4 regions of the Bradyrhizobium sp. USDA 3364 genome follow, and region 1 is predicted to be linked to each of the others. Evidence: predicted binding sites of a transcription regulator. Region 1 holds the regulator's gene; each other region holds the start of a gene.
What was found. Region 1 encodes LexA, which represses DNA repair genes until DNA is damaged. Its sites were predicted from a motif close to TGTTCNNNNTGTGTTCNG; they were not measured.

Region 1 (4,208 bases):
ATGGGCGGCAGCGGCCGCGCTCATCGCTGCGGCGTTCTATCTGCTGCTGTCGGGAGCCGAGGTCGCGACGCAGCGATCCTTCTTCATGACGGCGGTGGTGCTGATCGCCGTGATCGTCGACCGCCGCGCGATCACCTTCCGCACGCTGGCGGTGGCGGCGCTGATCGTGCTCGCGATCGCGCCGGAGGCGCTGGTCCACCCCAGCTTTCAAATGTCGTTCGCCGCGACGCTCGGGCTGGTGGCGCTGGTGCAGATCGGACTGCCGAACCTGCTGGCGTCGCCCGACCATTCGGCGACTGCGCGCGTTGCGCTGTGGGGCGGGCGTGAGCTCACGATGCTGATGCTGGCCTCGCTGGTGGCGGGGCTGGCGACGACGCCCTACGCCGCGTTCCATTTCCACCGCGTGACGCCCTACGGGCTGCTCGCGAACCTCGCGGCGATGCCGGTGGTGTCGGCGGTCGTGATGCCCGCCGGCCTGCTCGGGCTCGTCGCCATGCCGTTCGGATTCGACGGCGTGTTCTGGGCGATCATGGGGTTCGGCATCGACTGGATGATCCTGGTGACGCAATGGGTCGCCGCGTTGCCGGGCGCAGTCGGGCGGATGGCGGCGTTCGGTGTCGGGCCGCTGATCGCGGCGAGCACCGGCATCATCCTGCTCGGCCTGTTGCGCACGCCGCTACGCTGGTCGGGGGCGATGCTGCTGGCGGTGGCCTCGGTCTGGGCAGTGCGGGTGCCGCTGCCGGACGTGCTGATCTCCGCCGACGGCCGGAACGTCGCGGTGCGCGGCGGCGACGGGCGGCTGCACCTGATGCACAGCGCCAAGGATGCTTTCCTGGTCAAGGAGTGGCTGGCGGCCGACGCCGATGCGCGGACCGCCACCGATGCGTCGCTGAGCGAAGGCGTCTCCTGCGATCCGAGCGGCTGCGTGACGCAAGGGTCCGGCGGCGGCTTCATCGCGCTGGCGACACGGCCGGAGGCGCTGGCCGACGATTGCGAGCGCGCAGGCTTGATCATAACGGCGCGGCCGGCGCCGCGGGGCTGCGCGGCCTCGGTGATCGATGCCGAGCGGCTGCGGCGCCACGGGGCGCTGGTGCTGCGGCGGAGCAGGGACGGCTACACCATCGATGCGGTGAAGCCCGGCGGGATCGACCGGCCGTGGTCGCCGGCGGTTCCCGGCGACGGCGAGGCCGAGACCACGTTGCGCGTGCCCGCCACCGCGCCGCGACCGGCCGTCGATGCGACGCCGGCCGAGAGCGATCTGCAGGGCGAGGATTAGGCGTTGTCGGGTGAGGGGCCCGTGGGCAGCTCGAACAGGCCGAGATGGTATTCGTCGGAGTCTGGGCCGCCGTCGGACTTCTTGACGAGGGTGAAGGCCGCCTCGGGAAACTGCTCCCAGACCTTCAGGTCGTCAGCCGTGACCGTCAGCCAGCCGAACCGGAACATGTAGCGGCCCGGTTCCGTGACGCGTCCAGCCTTTTGCCATGTGACCTTATCGACCACCGCGCACGTCCTCCGTGCACGATGATGCGCCAAGGCGCCCGCCGACGCAAATCTCCTTCTGCGCCCCGGAACCGGATGTCCGGGGTCGCTCGAAATCGCTTAGGTCACTCGCCGCCGAATGGCTCATTCCACGGCGACGATGCGTTCAACCCAAAAACAGCGACGCGAATGCGGAGGGCCGCCGCTCCACGACCTTCGGCTTCTGCTCGACCGGCGGGTGCAGGGCCGGCAATTGCAGCACGCTGACGCGCTGTCCCTCGACGAGCTGGGTCACCAGCACATGGCTGCCGTCGGGGAATTCCACCGCGTCGTGATGGCGATCAGGAACGTCGGGCTCGACTTCGTTGAACACGCCGACGCGGAAGTTCATCGTCTTGGTCCAGATCCAGCGGCTGTCGTAGCGAACGTTCTCGGCGAAAGCGAGCTCGGTGCCCGGCAGCATGCAGACCGCGACAGTAGGATCGTTCTCCGAAGCAAAGCCGCGGGTCGACGTTCCGCGGAAGGTCGTCGTGATCAGCGTCTCTCCAACAATGGCGGGGCGCGATGCCACGGCGTGCAGACTATAGTCACACATCGGATGGCTCCTCATTGGAGGTAGCGACCCGTGCCTCTCCTTGAGGCATTGGCCTCTACCAGAGTGGACGATAGCGAACGAGTGTCTGCTCGTTTCTGGGCGATTGTACGACTGGTCCGAGACAGCTCCGATCACAAACACGCGACGCTGCGCGAGAGGTATCGGACCGCACCGGGCAGGCCGCTTGCTGCGCTATCCTCCAAAGGAACGATCCGACCTCTCGCTCGTTCCTCGCCGCCGCAAGTATTTGCTATTCAGTATTTGCGATAAAGGCCGATCAGCTTGCCCTGGATGCGGACCCGGTTCGGCGGCAGGATGCGCACCTCATAGGCGGTGTTGGCCGGCTCGAGCGCGATCGATGCACCGCGGCGGCGGAAGCGCTTCAGGGTGGCTTCCTCCTCGTCGATCAGCGCCACCACGATGTCGCCGGTGTTGGCGACGTCGTTGCGCTGGATCAGCGCCATGTCGCCGTCGAGGATGCCGGCATCGACCATCGAGTCGCCGCGCACCTCCAGCGCGTAGTGCTCGCCAGCGCCGAGCATGTCGGGCGGCACGCTGATGGTGTGGCTGCGGGTCTGCAGCGCCTCGATCGGCGTACCGGCGGCGATCCGGCCCATCACGGGGACCGCGACCGGACGGTTGCCGTCGTCCTCGGCGATCGGCGGCGTCGAGGGGCGCTTGCCGAGGGTGCCTTCGATGACGCTCGGCGTGAAGCCGCGGCGGCCGTTACCGCCGCCGGCCGAGAGCTCGGGCAGCTTGATGACCTCGATGGCGCGGGCGCGGTTGGGCAGGCGGCGGATGAAACCGCGCTCCTCCAGCGCAGTGATCAGGCGGTGGATACCGGACTTCGAGCGCAGGTCGAGCGCATCCTTCATCTCGTCGAAGGAGGGCGGTACGCCGGCCTCTTTCAGACGTTCATTGATGAAACGCAGAAGTTCGTACTGTTTGCGCGTGAGCATCTCGAGTATTCCCCCGGTTGATAGCGTCGTTCGATTCCGAGACTCTTCAGTGGGGCCTGCAGGCCGGGCCTGACCTCAGGAGCATTGTGCTTGTTGCAAGCGCTCCCTGGCGGCCTCCCGTTTGTAGACACCAGTACTCGAAACAAATCATGAACGGACACTATATGTTCGATATGTGTTCCGCAACCACTTAATTTCCGGTGAACGTGTTCGGCGATGCGCAATCGGCGCGCCCGCGAGAGCCTCATTCAGGCAGTGTCAGGATCTCGCATTCAGATCCTTTGACCGCGGCCGGCGCAAACGGCGGACGCACGAGAAGTGCCCGTGCCGCAGCGAGATTCCCGAGCAGCGATGAGTCCTGCTGCATCACGGGCGTGGCGATCAACGTGCCGTCCTCGCGCGCCTCGAGACGCGCCCGCAGATAGTCCTCGCGCTGGTCGTTGGCGGCGAGGTCGCGGCCGAGCAGCGCGGCCGCGCGTGCGTGATGAATCGTTTTTCGACCGCTCAGTGCCCGAATCAACGGCGCCAGAAACAGGAAGGCGCACACATAGGAGGACACCGGATTGCCGGGCAGGCCGATCACCCGCATGGCGCCGAGCCGGCCGTGCATCATCGGTTTGCCCGGACGCATCGCGATCCGCCAGAACGCCATCTCGACGCCCTCGGCCTCCAGCGACTGCTTGACCAGGTCGTGGTCGCCTACCGAGGCGCCGCCGGTCGTGATCAGGATGTCGGCGCCGGTCTCGCGGGCCCGGCGGATGCCGGCGGTGGTCGCGTCCACGGTGTCGGCGGCAACCCCGAGATCGACGGTCTCGGCCCCTTCGGCGCGGGCCAGCGCCCGCAGCGCATAGCCGTTGGAATAGACGATCTGGCCGGGACCGGGCCTTGATCCCGGCATCACCAGCTCGTCGCCGGTCGCCAGCACCGCGACCTTCGGACGGCGGTGCACCGCAAGCTCCGGATAGTTCATGGCGGCCGCCAGCGACAGCGCGCGGTCGGAGAGGCGGCTGCCGGCGGCGAGCAGCACGTCGCCCTCACGGAAGTCGACTCCGGCGGGGCGGATGTGCCGTCCGGCGGTTGCCGTCTCGGTGATTGCGATGTGGTCGCCGTCAGTCCGGGTGTCTTCCTGGATGATGACGGCGTCGGCGCCATCGGGGATCACGCCACCGGTGAAG
Region 2 (4,208 bases), 170 kb from region 1:
GCCTGGCCGCCGAGCTTGCCTTCGGTGCCGACCTCGCGCGCCACGCGCGTCACTTCCGAGGCAAACGAGTTGAGCTGGTCCACCATCGTGTTGATGGTGTCCTTCAGCTCGAGGATTTCGCCGCTGACGTCGACCGTGATCTTGCGCGATAGGTCGCCGCGCGCCACCGCCGTGGTCACGTTGGCGATGTTGCGGACCTGGGCGGTCAGGTTGCCGCACATCGCGTTCACCGAGTCGGTCAGGTCCTTCCAGGTGCCGGCGACGCCGGGAACGATCGCCTGGCCGCCGAGCTTGCCGTCGGTGCCGACCTCGCGGGCGACGCGCGTCACTTCCGAGGCGAATGAGCGCAGCTGGTCGACCATCGTGTTGATGGCCTCCTTGAGCTGCAGGATCTCGCCGCGGACGTCGACCGTGATCTTCTTGGACAGGTCGCCGTTGGCGACCGCGATCGTCACCTCGGCGATGTTGCGGACCTGGCCGGTCAAATTGTTGGCCATCGAGTTGACGCTCTCGGTCAGGTCCTTCCAGACGCCGGTCACTTCCGGCACCTGGGCCTGGCCGCCGAGCTTGCCCTCGGTGCCGACTTCGCGGGCGACGCGCGTGACCTCGGAGGTGAACACCGAGAGCTGCTTGATCATCGTGTTGACGATGTTCGCCGATTGCAGGAATTCGCCGCGCAGCGGCCTGCCCTCGACGTCGAGCTGCACGGTCTGCAGCAGGTCGCCCTGCGCCACCGCGGCGACGGCGCGGGTGACTTCGCGGGTCGGCCACAGCAGATCGTCGATCAGCGTGTTGACCGAGCTCTCCATGTCGGCCCAGGCGCCGCTGGCGAGGCCGAAATTGACGCGCTGGCGGGTCTGTCCCTCGCGGCCGACGACCTGTCCGACGCGCGCCAATTGCTGCGCCATGCGCTCGTTGGCGGCTGCGATTTCGTTGAAGGCGTCCGCGATCTTGCCGTCGATACCGAGATAGTCGCCACGCATGCGAACCGAGAAATCGCCGCCGCGCATCGCCTGCAAGGACTGCAGCAGATCGTGCGAGGAATCGAGGCTTCCGTTCGATGACTGGGCGCGGCGTGTATCAGCACGGGGACGAGGCGACGAACCGAGATCGGTCATGTAAATTCCCCTACGCGCTGGCCACGAATCCACGGACTCGGAAACGCCAGTGTGACCATAAGAGTGACTGCCCGTGATCTATTCAAGCGGGAAAACGCAATAACCCCGATTTGTGACGCAAACCGAGTGGCTTAATGGTGAATGGAACCAAAAGTTCCAACCAAGAATGAAAGTTTTTCGCGAAACGGTGCTAGCGTTCCGCGGGCCAGCTTCGCCGCACCAACTGGACCCGCTCGATGCGGCTGCATTGTTCGCAGCGGTACTGAAGAATATCCCTGCCCTCGCTGCCCGGAGAGCTGCTCTCGAGACGCATCGTCCTGATGCAGCTGACGCAGGAGATCAGCGTCAGCAGCGGGCTGCGATCGTCATTCATCGATGCCCGCGGTGGCGCGGTCGGATCGGCGATCATGGCGCTGGGCGATGCTATGGTATTGGCTCTCACCACAAGAAAATGCCGATCCCGCGGCTCGGGTTCCTGCCCCGAAACCCGATTTGCGCTCACGATAGTTTATCAAGTCCGTCGGGCGACCTGATCACACCTTGGCGTTACCGCGGCCCCGCACTGTGGCTCGGCTTGGGCCTGGCCTTGTCCGACTTGACGGGGGTCGACTTGCCGGCCGCGACCGGGCGATCTCCGTAGCTTCGGCTCAGCCGCTCCCGGACCGTCGGCAGACGTTCGCCGCCGCCGGCGGCTTTCCAGCGGCCGATCAGTTCGGCCACTTCGGCGCGCATCGCCATCAGCCGGTACGACGCTTCGCTGCAATCGAGATCGCGGTTGACCTGGTCGCGGATCGACGCCTCGATCAGGCTCATCTCGGCCCGCAAGATGCTGATCTTCCGACGAATTTCATTAATTTTATTGTCCATGGCTTGTTAGAACAAAAATAGAACATATTGTCAAGTCACGATCCAGCAAGCGAGGTGAGCGATGAGCATGGCAGCGGTGAGATTTGGCGGGGTTGCGGAGCGCCTTGGCGGGCTGATGACCCGTGCCCAGGCGCTGCGCTTGAGGAACCTTGCCGAGGAGGCCTACCAACCGAACCAGTACGCGCGTGACCTGACGTCCGAGGAAGCCGAACGGCGCATCGATGCCCTGAAGGCGGAGATCGCGCTCGCGGACTCTTTCTGAGGCGCCCACTCCAGCCGGACACCCCCTTAAGGCTTTGATATAGCGGCGCAGCTAGTGCTGTTCCTGCTATTGCTGGTTGTCGCTGCTTTGCCTTGGGGGAGCCTTACGTGCCGGAGCTGGAGATGCGGTCGCCGCTTGCGTTCCCGATCACGCTGAAGGACGGCCGAACGCTCGCGACCGTTGGTGACGCCGCCGACTACCTGTCCACGTTGAATATTGATCAGCGCGAGCGCGGCTACTGGAAGACGGCGATCATGATGTTCAACAATGCCATGCGCGAACCGAGCTATCTGAGGATCGCAACCATGAACATCCGGTCCGCGCTTGTGTATGACCGCCTCGTCGACGACGCCCGCCCCTGATTGTGGTGCCGCAGCTACAGCCGAATCGACGGTCGTTTCGTAAGGCCTGCTCGTTATGGCCGCAAACAAGGTAACGGCGGTACACGCGACGGCCGGACGCGCAACGCGCTTCGGCCGGACTCTCGGGCCGCCTCGGAGGGCCAAGGCGGCCCATTTCTTTTTCAGATCCTTTTCAGAGCAATCTTGCGCGGACGAACAGCGTCCGCAGCGCGTTGGTTGCCTGCACCGTCAGCATGCCGTTCCCGGCCGCTCGTTCCAGCGCAAGCACGGCATCGTCGTGCAGTGAGCGGAACTCCATCCATTCGACGGCGCTGAGATTGCTGATGAAGCTATAAGCCTGACCGACGGTCGCGAGCGTCACCGTCTCGCCGTTCAGCCGCACCTTGAATGTCGCCTTCAGCGGCGTGTCGGATTTGGATACGTCTCCCATGGCGCGGTTGTGCGCCGCGCGGCGTTAATGTCAATCTAATTTCTCGGCTCGCGCCCCGGCGCGTCGGCTCCACTGAATCGCAATGTCTGTTAGCGTTTGGTGGGGGTGATTCGTGCCTGATCTTGCCAACACGGCCTATCTCGATGCGCTCAATTCCGAGCAGCGCCGCGCCGTCGAGCACGGGGTCGGCAAGGATTGCATCGTGGGCGCGCCGCTGCTGGTGATCGCGGGCGCGGGATCCGGCAAGACCAACACGCTTGCGCATCGCGTCGCGCACCTGATCGTCGCCGGCGCCGATCCGCGCCGCATCCTGTTGATGACCTTTTCGCGGCGTGCCGCCGCCGAGATGGCCGGCCGCGTCGAGCGCATCGCACGGCGCGTGCTCGGCGATCGCGCCTCGATCATGACCGACGCACTGAACTGGGCCGGCACGTTCCACGGCATCGGCGCGCGGCTGTTGCGCGAATTCGCGGAGCGCATCGCCCTCGAGCCGGCGTTCACGATCCATGACCGTGAGGACTCCGCCGACCTGATGAACCTGGTCCGCCACGACCTCGGTTTCTCCCGCACCGAAAGCCGGTTCCCGACCAAGGGGACCTGCCTTGCGATCTATTCCCGCTGCGTGAACGCGGAGATGCCGATCGAGGCCGTGCTCGGCCAGTTCTTCCCCTGGTGCTCCGGCTGGGCCGGCGAGCTGAAGCAGTTGTTCGCGGAATATGTCGAAGCCAAGCAGCGGCAGAACGTGCTCGACTACGACGACCTCCTGCTCTACTGGGCGCAGATGGTGACGGACACGGCGCTCGCCGAGGAGATCGGCGGCCGCTTCGACCATGTCATGGTCGACGAATATCAGGACACCAACCGCCTGCAGTCCTCGATCCTGCTCGCGCTCAAGCCGATGGGGCGCGGGCTCACCGTGGTCGGCGACGATGCGCAGTCGATCTATTCGTTCCGCGCCGCCACCGTGCGCAACATCCTCGACTTCCCGTCCCAGTTCAGCCCGGCGGCCGAGATCGTCACGCTCGACCGCAACTATCGCTCGACGCAGCCGATCCTGTCGGCGGCCAATGGCGTGATCTCGCTCGCCAAGGAACGCTTCACCAAGAACCTGTGGACCGACCGGACCTCGACCCGCAAGCCGTTGCTCGTCACCATCCGAGATGAGGCCG
Region 3 (4,208 bases), 1.5 Mb from region 1:
CGGTCGATCATCTCCGGCCGCGTCACCGGACGGCCGGTCTCGACCATGATCGTGCGCACCGCACCGTCAGTACGGAAGAAGCTCGCCTCCAGTTGCCTTGCGCCCTTGCCCTGCTTGTCCATCGCCGCAACCAGCATTTTGGCAAGGCTCGAGAGCGTCAGCGCGATCACGGTGTCGGTCGCGATCGGCTCGGGAAAGCGCTTCTCGACGATGTAATCGGGCAGCGGCTTGCGCGGGCTGATCGGGGCATCGCCCTGCCCGAGCGCGTGGGAGAGCAAGGTGGTGAAAGCCGCACCGAACCGCGCCGAGATTTCATGCGGCGCGCGCGAGGCGACATCGCCGATGGTCTTCAGGCCGGCGCGGCGCAGGCCGGTGGTGATCGTGGCATCGGCGCCGAGCGCCGACACCGGCAGCGGACCGACGGCCGCCGCTTCCACGCCATTGGCGACGATCTGCCCCGAGGCATAACGCGTCAGCGTGCGCGCCGCGGTCGAGGTGCCGGCGATGGCCGCGCTGACGGCAAAGCCGCGCCGGCGCAGTGCATTGATCACGATCTGCAACAGCGCGTGCTCGCCGCCGAATAGATGCGCGCAGCCAGTGATGTCGAGGAACAGTCCGTAAGGCGGATCGAGCGCGACCAGCGGCGTGAAGCGGTCGCACCAGTCGGCGATGTCGTTCAGCGTCTTCAGGTCGGCGGCCGGATCGGCGTCGTAGACCGTGAGCTCCGGGCAGATCGCCCGTGCATTGGCGAGCGGCAGCCCGATCGACAGCCCGGCGCGCACCGCGGCCTCGTCGATCGCATGCAGCAGGATCGCGTTGTGGTCTTTTGCCACCACGACGCTGGGGAGTTCTGCTTGCTTCGCCTCGTTCGTAAGGGACGCATGGACGGATGGGTTCCCTCCCCCCTTGCGGGGTCCGAGGCGAGCGGAGCTCGCTCTCGAGGTTAGGGAGAGGGGTGAGCCGCCCGGGCGGTGCTCGTGGCCACCCCTCTCTCCAACTCTCCCCCGCAAGGGGGGAGAGAGCCCTGCCAATGTGCTCACCTCACTTGAAGGTTCAGCTACCTCCCGTGTGTCAGGCGGAGAGACGTTGCCTTGCCCATCAGCTTGCGAGGCGATGTCCTGCGCGAGCTTGCGCTTGATGCGGTCGATGGGCAGACGTGGCAGCCACAGGCTGAGGATACGCCGATGGTTCACTGAATTGGCACTCATCACATTTCCATTCCATGATCCATCGCCCGACCGGGCCATGACGATTGCGCACGAGTTCGGCCTCGAAGCGCGGCGCGCCCCAGGTGCTGGCGGCATTGCCGGGCGGTGAATGGGCCGCGCGCACGATCCAGCGCGTCTCCGCGGTCGAGGGAATTGGCGTGGCCGCGATCCGCAGCACCAGCGCGGTGACGCCTGAGGCTTGCGCGGCCAAGGTCAATTTACGGCTGGCGACGAGATCGAGCTGGCGCGCAGGACCCCAGACTTCGAGCACGACAGCGCCGAGCGCATCGCAGGCGAGCGCGTCGGCCGCGCTGCGCATTGCGGCATCGACATCGGCGGCGCGCACCGTGACCAGGAGGCGCGGATCGAGGCCGAGTTCGGCGAGCCCGCGCATCGACAGCGCGCCATTCTCGCGATCGGAAAAATCCTGCCGTACCCAGACCAGCGGCTTGCGCGCCGATATCCGTCCGGCAAGCCCCGCGATGAAGCCGGTCGCAGCACCGCCCTGATGGCCGGCGGCGAACACCTCGTGCAGCACAGCCGGCGCAAGCCCGCCGCGCAGCATCGCGTCGGCGCTGGTGTGGCCAAGCGCGATGCGGTTCGGCATCGCCGCCTCCGATGGCGCCTCGATGCGCGCGATGCTGCCGCGCAGAGACGCAAGCGTACCCATGCGTGCGCCATTCATATGCGCCGCTCCTTCCAAGCAAAATTTGAGGCCGTCACTGGTCTGAACACGAACCAGGGACTGGCTCATTTGTTCATGATATGTTCTAATATAAAGCTAACAGGGCCCGCGGAGTCAATCGGATTGGTGAGCTCAGTGATTCATGAGTGGAATCAATGGGATTCAGCGGCCGCTGAACCGGACGGGCCGTGATCTTCCGCAAGTGTCAGGCGCGCTCGCCTCGAAAATGACGGCAGGACGGAAACGGAGCAATCGCATGCGTATCATCGTGCTCGACAACGACACCGATTTCGAAGGCTGGCGCAAAGCCGCGCGGCGACTGGCACTGAATGACGTGGAGCCTGCGGAGGTCACGTGGACAATCCGCCGCGACGACGAATTGTCGCCGGCATCCTGCGTCAATGAATTGCCTGACACGCCGCAGGCGAAGTTCAACGTCCCAGCCAAATTCGTCGAGCTCGCAAAGACCGCGATCCTGCATCGTAATGACGAGCGCTTCGCCCTGCTCTATCGCCTGCTGTGGCGGCTGCGCAGCCAGCACGACCTGCTCGGCACGACTGACGATCCCGATGTCGCCGAGGTCCACGCGATGGCGCGCGCGGTCTATTGCGACATCGACAGGATGCACGCGCATCTCCGCTTCCGCGAGATCGGGCGCGAGCGGACGGCACACTACGTCGCTTGGTTCGAGCCGGAGCATCGCATCGTCGAGCTCGCCGCACCTTTCTTCGCCGGCCGCTTCGCCGACATGCCGTGGTCGATCCTCACTCCCGACGTCTGCGCCCATTGGGACGGGCACGCGATCTCGATCACGCCGGGCGTCGCCAAATCCGAGGTGCCGAGCGAGGATCGGCTCGAGGAGGCCTGGCGGCGTCACGACAACGGCTTCTCCAATTCTGCACGGCTGAAATTGATGGAGATGCCGCAGGCCTATTGGAGGAACCTGCCCGAGGACTCGATCATTAAGCCCTTGATCGAAGACGCCATGCGCATGACCAGCGGCCCCTTCATCGCACGCAAGGCGGCCGCGCCGCAGCAGCGGCAGGACGAACCAATGGCCCGCAAGCAAACCCAGGATGCACAGGTGCGCGACACCATTGCGGCCCTGCGCGATGAGGCCGCGGATTGCCGCGCCTGCCCGCTGTGGAAGGACGCAACCCAAACCGTGTTCGGCGAAGGGCCGCAAGGCGCGACGCTGATGCTGGTCGGGGAGCAGCCCGGCGACAAGGAAGATCTCGCAGGCCATCCCTTCGTCGGACCGGCCGGACAGATGCTCGACCGCGCGCTCGAGGAAGCCGGCATCGCGCGCGGCAAGGTCTACATCACCAACGCTGTGAAGCATTTCAAATTCGTGTCGCGCGGCAAGATCCGGCTGCACCAGAAGCCGAACACGCCGGAAATCCGCGCCTGCCGTCAGTGGTACGAGCGCGAGCTGGCAGTCATCAAGCCGGAGCTCGTGGTAGCGCTCGGCGCCACTGCGGCACACAGCGTGCTCGGCAAGATCACACCGATCAACAAGAACCGCGGCCAGCTGATCGACTACGACGGAACCAAGGTGCTCGTCACCGTGCACCCATCCTATCTGTTGCGGCTGCCTGACGAAAAAGCCAAGGCGCTGGAATATCAGCGCTTTATCGACGACCTCAAAATCGCGGCGAGCCAGCTCCGCCGCTCGGCCCGCGCGGCTTGAGCTCCGCAAAACCAACGGAACCCGGGAACCACACTTCAACGTGAAATTGTTCTAATCGCTGACAAATGCCTACAACCTTTAATTGATCCGTGGTACTGTGACGTGTTCCGCAGGTATCGGGCGTCATGTTCACGCCATGACGTACCCTGAGGCGGGCGCGCTGCGCGGTTTGCTAGCCCCGATCGTGCGGCGCGCCACCTCATCTCTCCGCCCACGATCTCTCCGCTCGCGCGACCACGCCCTGCCGTCTCGCGGTACTGCGGCTCCAGCGTCGCCTCCCGCAGCATTCATGTCACGGTCACCAAGCATGGCCCGGCCGTGGCTGTGGCCTCATTCCCACAATGTCTCGCCCCGCGAAACGCGGGCGGCACGTTTCCGTCCCGATCGGTGACCCATTGTTGCCGAAGATTGCCACGAGACCGCGAGGTCTCGTGCGCCTTCAACGCGTTGCACAAAAATTCGGCCCGCACCTCCACCGCGAGGGGCGCAAGCTCATTTCACGCGGCGGATTTCAATTGCTTGTCATATGCATCGCGCAAAATCGCACGCATTGGGACAGGAGTTTACCATGAGCGATATGGCGTTACCCGGATCGATCGAGCCCGCCTTGAAAAAGGGGCCGGAC
Region 4 (4,208 bases), 290 kb from region 1:
CCAGGCTCGTAGCCGCGCGCCTTGGCCTCGGGTAGGCCGGCGAACCATTCGCGGATCGGCGTGAAGGCGCCGGTATAGGTCGCGGGGTTGGAGCGCGGCGTGCGGCCGATCGGCGACTGGTCGATGTCGATGATCTTGTCGATGTGCTCCAGACCCTCGATGCGGTCGTGCGGGGCGGCACCCTCGCTGGCGTTGTTGAGCTTGCGGGCGATCGACTTGTAGAGCGTGTCGATCAGCAAGGTCGACTTGCCGCCGCCGGAGACGCCGGTGACGCAGGTGAACAGGCCGAGCGGGATCTCGGCCGACACGTTCTTCAGATTGTTGCCGCGGGCGTTGACGACCTTGATGGTGCGCCGGTGGTTCGGCGGCCGCCGGTCGGGGATCGGGACCGAAAGCTCGCCGGTCAGATACTTGCCGGTCAGCGATTTCGGGTTGCGCATGATCTGGTCGGGCGTGCCTTCGGCAACGATGTGGCCGCCATGCATGCCGGCGCCGGGCCCGATGTCGAGCACGTAATCCGCAAGGCGGATCGCGTCCTCGTCATGCTCGACCACGACCACGGTGTTGCCGAGGTCGCGAAGTCTCTTGAGCGTGTCGAGCAGCCGGGCATTGTCGCGCTGGTGCAGGCCGATCGAGGGCTCGTCCAGCACGTAGAGCACGCCGGTCAGGCCGGAACCGATCTGCGAGGCGAGGCGGATGCGTTGGCTCTCGCCGCCGGACAGCGTGCCCGAGGAGCGCGACAGCGTCAGGTAATTGAGGCCGACGTCGAGCAGGAAGGTCAGCCGCTCGCGGATCTCCTTCAGGATGCGGGTCGCAATCTCGTTCTGCTGCGCATTCAGCGCTTCCGGCACGGTCTCGAACCATTCGCCGGCGCGCTTCACCGAGAGCTCGGAGATCTCGCCGATATGCTTGCCGCCGATCTTGACGCACAGCGCCTCCGGCTTCAGCCGATGGCCGTTGCAGCCGGCGCAGGGCACGTCGGAGAAATACTTGCCGAGCTCCTCGCGCGCCCACTCGCTCTCGGTCTCGCGGTAGCGCCGATTGATGTTGGTGATGACGCCCTCGAACGGCTTCTTGGTGTCGTAGGAGCGGACGCCGTCCTCATAGGAGAATTTGATCTCGTCGTCGCCGGAGCCGTGCAGCAGCGCGGCCTGCACCTTCTTGGTCAGGTCCTTCCACTTGGTGTCGAGCGTGAACTTGTAGTGCTTGCCGAGCGCGGTCAGGGTCTGGATGTAATAGGGCGAGGACGATTTCGCCCAGGGCGCGATCGCGCCCTTGCGCAGCGTCAGCTCCTTGTCCGGGATGACCAGATCCTCGTCGATATGCTGCTCGACGCCGAGGCCGCCGCAGGCCGGGCACGCGCCATAGGGGTTGTTGAACGAGAACAGGCGCGGCTCGATCTCGGGGATCGTGAAGCCGGAGACCGGGCAGGCGAATTTTTCCGAGAACAGGACGCGCTCGGGCCCGCTCTTGTCGTGGATCTTTGCGGTCTTCTTCTTGTCGTCTTTCTTCTCGTCTGCCGCCGCCGCGGGCGCGTCGGCGTATTCGATCACGGCGAGGCCCTCGGCGAGCTTCAGCGCGGTCTCGAAGCTTTCGGCGAGGCGCTGGGCGAGGTCAGGGCGCACCACGATGCGGTCGACCACGACGTCGATGTCGTGCGGGAATTTCTTGTCGAGCGCGGGCGCCTCCGCCAGCTCATAGAAGGTGCCGTCGATCTTGACGCGCTGAAAGCCCTTCTTGAGATATTCGGCGAGCTCCTTCTTGTACTCGCCCTTGCGGCCGCGCACGACCGGCGCCAGCAGATAGAGGCGGGTGCCTTCCGGCAGCGCAAGCACCCGGTCGACCATCTGCGAGACGATCTGGCTCTCGATCGGCAGGCCCGTGGCCGGCGAATAGGGCACGCCGACGCGGGCCCAGAGCAGGCGCATGTAGTCGTAGATCTCGGTGACGGTGCCGACGGTGGAGCGCGGGTTCTTCGAGGTGGTCTTCTGCTCGATCGAGATGGCCGGCGACAGGCCGTCGATCTGGTCGACATCCGGCTTCTGCATCATCTCCAAAAATTGCCGCGCATAGGCCGACAGCGACTCGACGTAGCGGCGCTGGCCCTCGGCGTAGATGGTGTCGAACGCGAGCGAGGATTTGCCGGAGCCGGACAGGCCGGTGAACACCACGAGCTTGTCGCGGGGAATCTCGACGTCAATGTTCTTCAGATTGTGTTCGCGCGCGCCGCGGATCGTGATGGCGCGCGATGAGGAGCCCGCGTTCTGTTGGCGCTTCGCCTTGAGCACTTCATCCATAGCGACAATTCCGGGCGCATGATCGGGCGCCTTTTTGGGCGCGCATCGCCGGTGCTGCCGGGAGCTTGCGCCGATGGGGTGTGAGGACTGGAACGTAGGAAGAACGGTCGACAATTTCCAGTGCTGAATAGCGTCCATCAACGGATAGTTTGCCGGATGGCAGCAGCCGTCAGCAGGGCCGGTTCCGAGATGCAAAAAAGGCCGGCGCGAGGCCGGCCTTTCCTTAACGATCCGATCTCGTCAGATCACTGTCGAGCTTAGTACTTGGCGACGATCGGGCCGCCGAAGTGATAGTTCACGCCGAACTGGACGGTGTGCAGGTTGATGTCGGCGGAGGGGACGCCGAAATAGGTCTCGCCGCCGAGGCTGCGATACAGGTACTCGCCCTTGATCGACCACTGCGGGGCGATGAACGCCTCGATGCCCGCGCCGACGGTCCAGCCGGAGTGGAAGTTGCTCTGCGAGGCAGTCACGCCGAGCGCGGTGACGCTGAGCTCGTTGTTGGCCCAGGCGTAGCCGCCGGTGCCGTAGAACAGCACCTTGTCGACGGCGAAGCCGAAGCGGCCGCGAACGGTGCCGAGCGAGTCGATCTTGCTGCGGGCGGTGATGCCCAGCGCGGAAATCGAAGCGTCGATGTCACCGCCGGCAGCGTCGACCTCGAGGCCGTACACGATGTTGCCGGCCTGCCAGTTGTAGCCGATGGTGCCGCCGCCGAAGCCGCCTTCCATCTTCGGATTGCCGGAGTCCTCGCTGGCATAGCCGCCGAAGCCGCCGAGGTAGAAGCCGGTCCAGTTGTAGATCGCGGCCGGCGGCGGAGCCTTCACGTAGGGGGCGCGGGCCGCCATATCAGCAGCCATGGCCGGTGCAAAAGCGTTCAGTGCAAACATGCCGGCCGAGGCCAGCAAAACATTCCTGATTTTCAAAGTCCAAATCCCGTTTTTCTTGCTCATTTTCTCGTTGTCTCCCTTCGAACATTTGAAGGGAGCGTCAAAGCAGTGTTGCGTGACGTATGCGTGCTTCTACATAGAAATCCCGGAAGTTGTGTATCCGGGAAACCACAATGCACTGAAAACAGTCCCGCAGCGGTGCGCGCTCGCACGCAGCGAAGAAGCCGGCGCGAGGCCGGCTCTTGATTTCGACGCGAACGCAGCGGCGCGCGATCGGCGGCGCGCTCAGCATTCGCTGCGACGACGGGGCCCGCTGCGTTGAAGCGGCAATTGATGGCGAGCTTGACGGTGTAGAGCCGTCCTTCCGCTTCGAGCGATCGTTTTCATTCGTGCGCCGCGAGCAGGCTGATCGGCCGCACAAATAAAAAGGCCGGCGCGAGGCCGGCCTTTGGTCTGGGTAAATCCGCGTCGCGCGATCAGTAGCGCGGGACGACCGGGCCGCCCCACTTGTAGTTCACGCGGACGGTGACGAGGTCGACGTCCTGGCGGTCGCGGACGTTGCTGAACAGCGTGCCGGTGGGCGTGGTGAGGTTGTAGGTCTTGTCCTGCATGAACAGGTGGTCGTACTCGATACCGGCGGTCCAGTTCGGCGCGAAGCCGACTTCGATGCCGGCGCCGATGGTGCCGCCCCAGCGGGTGTCGCTGGCGCTGCCGGCGAGCACGCCGGTCGGCGTGAAGTAGGTGTTGAAGCGGTTGTCGGTCAGCGCCGCGCCGCCCTTGGCGTAGAGCAGCACGTTGTTGGCGGCGTAGCCGAGCTGGCCGGTGAACAGGCCGAACGCGTCGATCTTGCTCTGGTTGGTGAAGAGGCCGGGGAAGATCGCGCTGTTGTTGCTGCCCTTCAGGTCAGCCCAGTCGCCCTGCGCTTCGAGGCCGAACACCCAGGTGCCGGCCTGCCAGCGATAGCCGATCTGACCACCGGCGACGCCGCCGGTCGCGTCATGGCAACCATCCGAGCCGATGAAGG

Region 2: the regulator LexA is predicted to act here: its motif matches at 1,993-2,010, upstream of ACVILL_RS32745 (DUF3072 domain-containing protein).
Region 3: the regulator LexA is predicted to act here: its motif matches at 1,964-1,981, upstream of ACVILL_RS26550 (ImuA family protein).
Region 4: the regulator LexA is predicted to act here: its motif matches at 2,386-2,403, upstream of uvrA (excinuclease ABC subunit UvrA).

Annotation. Positions count from the first base shown of each region.
Region 1 covers NZ_JBSRYG010000002.1:7,150,569-7,154,776, reverse strand. The annotation lists gene ACVILL_RS33565 (ComEC/Rec2 family competence protein) at 1-1,276, shown strand, start outside; gene ACVILL_RS33560 (hypothetical protein) at 1,273-1,500, opposite strand; gene ACVILL_RS33555 (hypothetical protein) at 1,646-2,074, opposite strand; gene lexA (transcriptional repressor LexA) at 2,329-3,033, opposite strand; gene ACVILL_RS33545 (molybdopterin molybdotransferase MoeA) at 3,278-4,208, opposite strand, start outside.
Region 2 covers NZ_JBSRYG010000002.1:6,976,453-6,980,660, reverse strand. The annotation lists gene ACVILL_RS32760 (HAMP domain-containing protein) at 1-1,118, opposite strand, end outside; gene ACVILL_RS32755 (hypothetical protein) at 1,309-1,527, opposite strand; gene ACVILL_RS32750 (hypothetical protein) at 1,665-1,931, opposite strand; gene ACVILL_RS32745 (DUF3072 domain-containing protein) at 2,047-2,247, shown strand; gene ACVILL_RS32740 (hypothetical protein) at 2,355-2,609, shown strand; gene ACVILL_RS32735 (hypothetical protein) at 2,782-3,039, opposite strand; partial or broken gene ACVILL_RS32730 (ATP-dependent helicase) at 3,152-4,208, shown strand, end outside.
Region 3 covers NZ_JBSRYG010000002.1:5,641,339-5,645,546, reverse strand. The annotation lists partial or broken gene ACVILL_RS26555 (Y-family DNA polymerase) at 1-845, opposite strand, end outside; gene ACVILL_RS26550 (ImuA family protein) at 1,099-1,893, opposite strand; gene ACVILL_RS26545 (UdgX family uracil-DNA binding protein) at 2,150-3,583, shown strand; gene ACVILL_RS26540 (inorganic phosphate transporter) at 4,152-4,208, shown strand, end outside.
Region 4 covers NZ_JBSRYG010000002.1:6,858,723-6,862,930, forward strand. The annotation lists gene uvrA (excinuclease ABC subunit UvrA) at 1-2,297, opposite strand, end outside; gene ACVILL_RS32090 (outer membrane protein) at 2,555-3,214, opposite strand; gene ACVILL_RS32095 (hypothetical protein) at 3,153-3,506, shown strand; gene ACVILL_RS32100 (hypothetical protein) at 3,427-3,609, shown strand; gene ACVILL_RS32105 (outer membrane protein) at 3,661-4,208, opposite strand, start outside.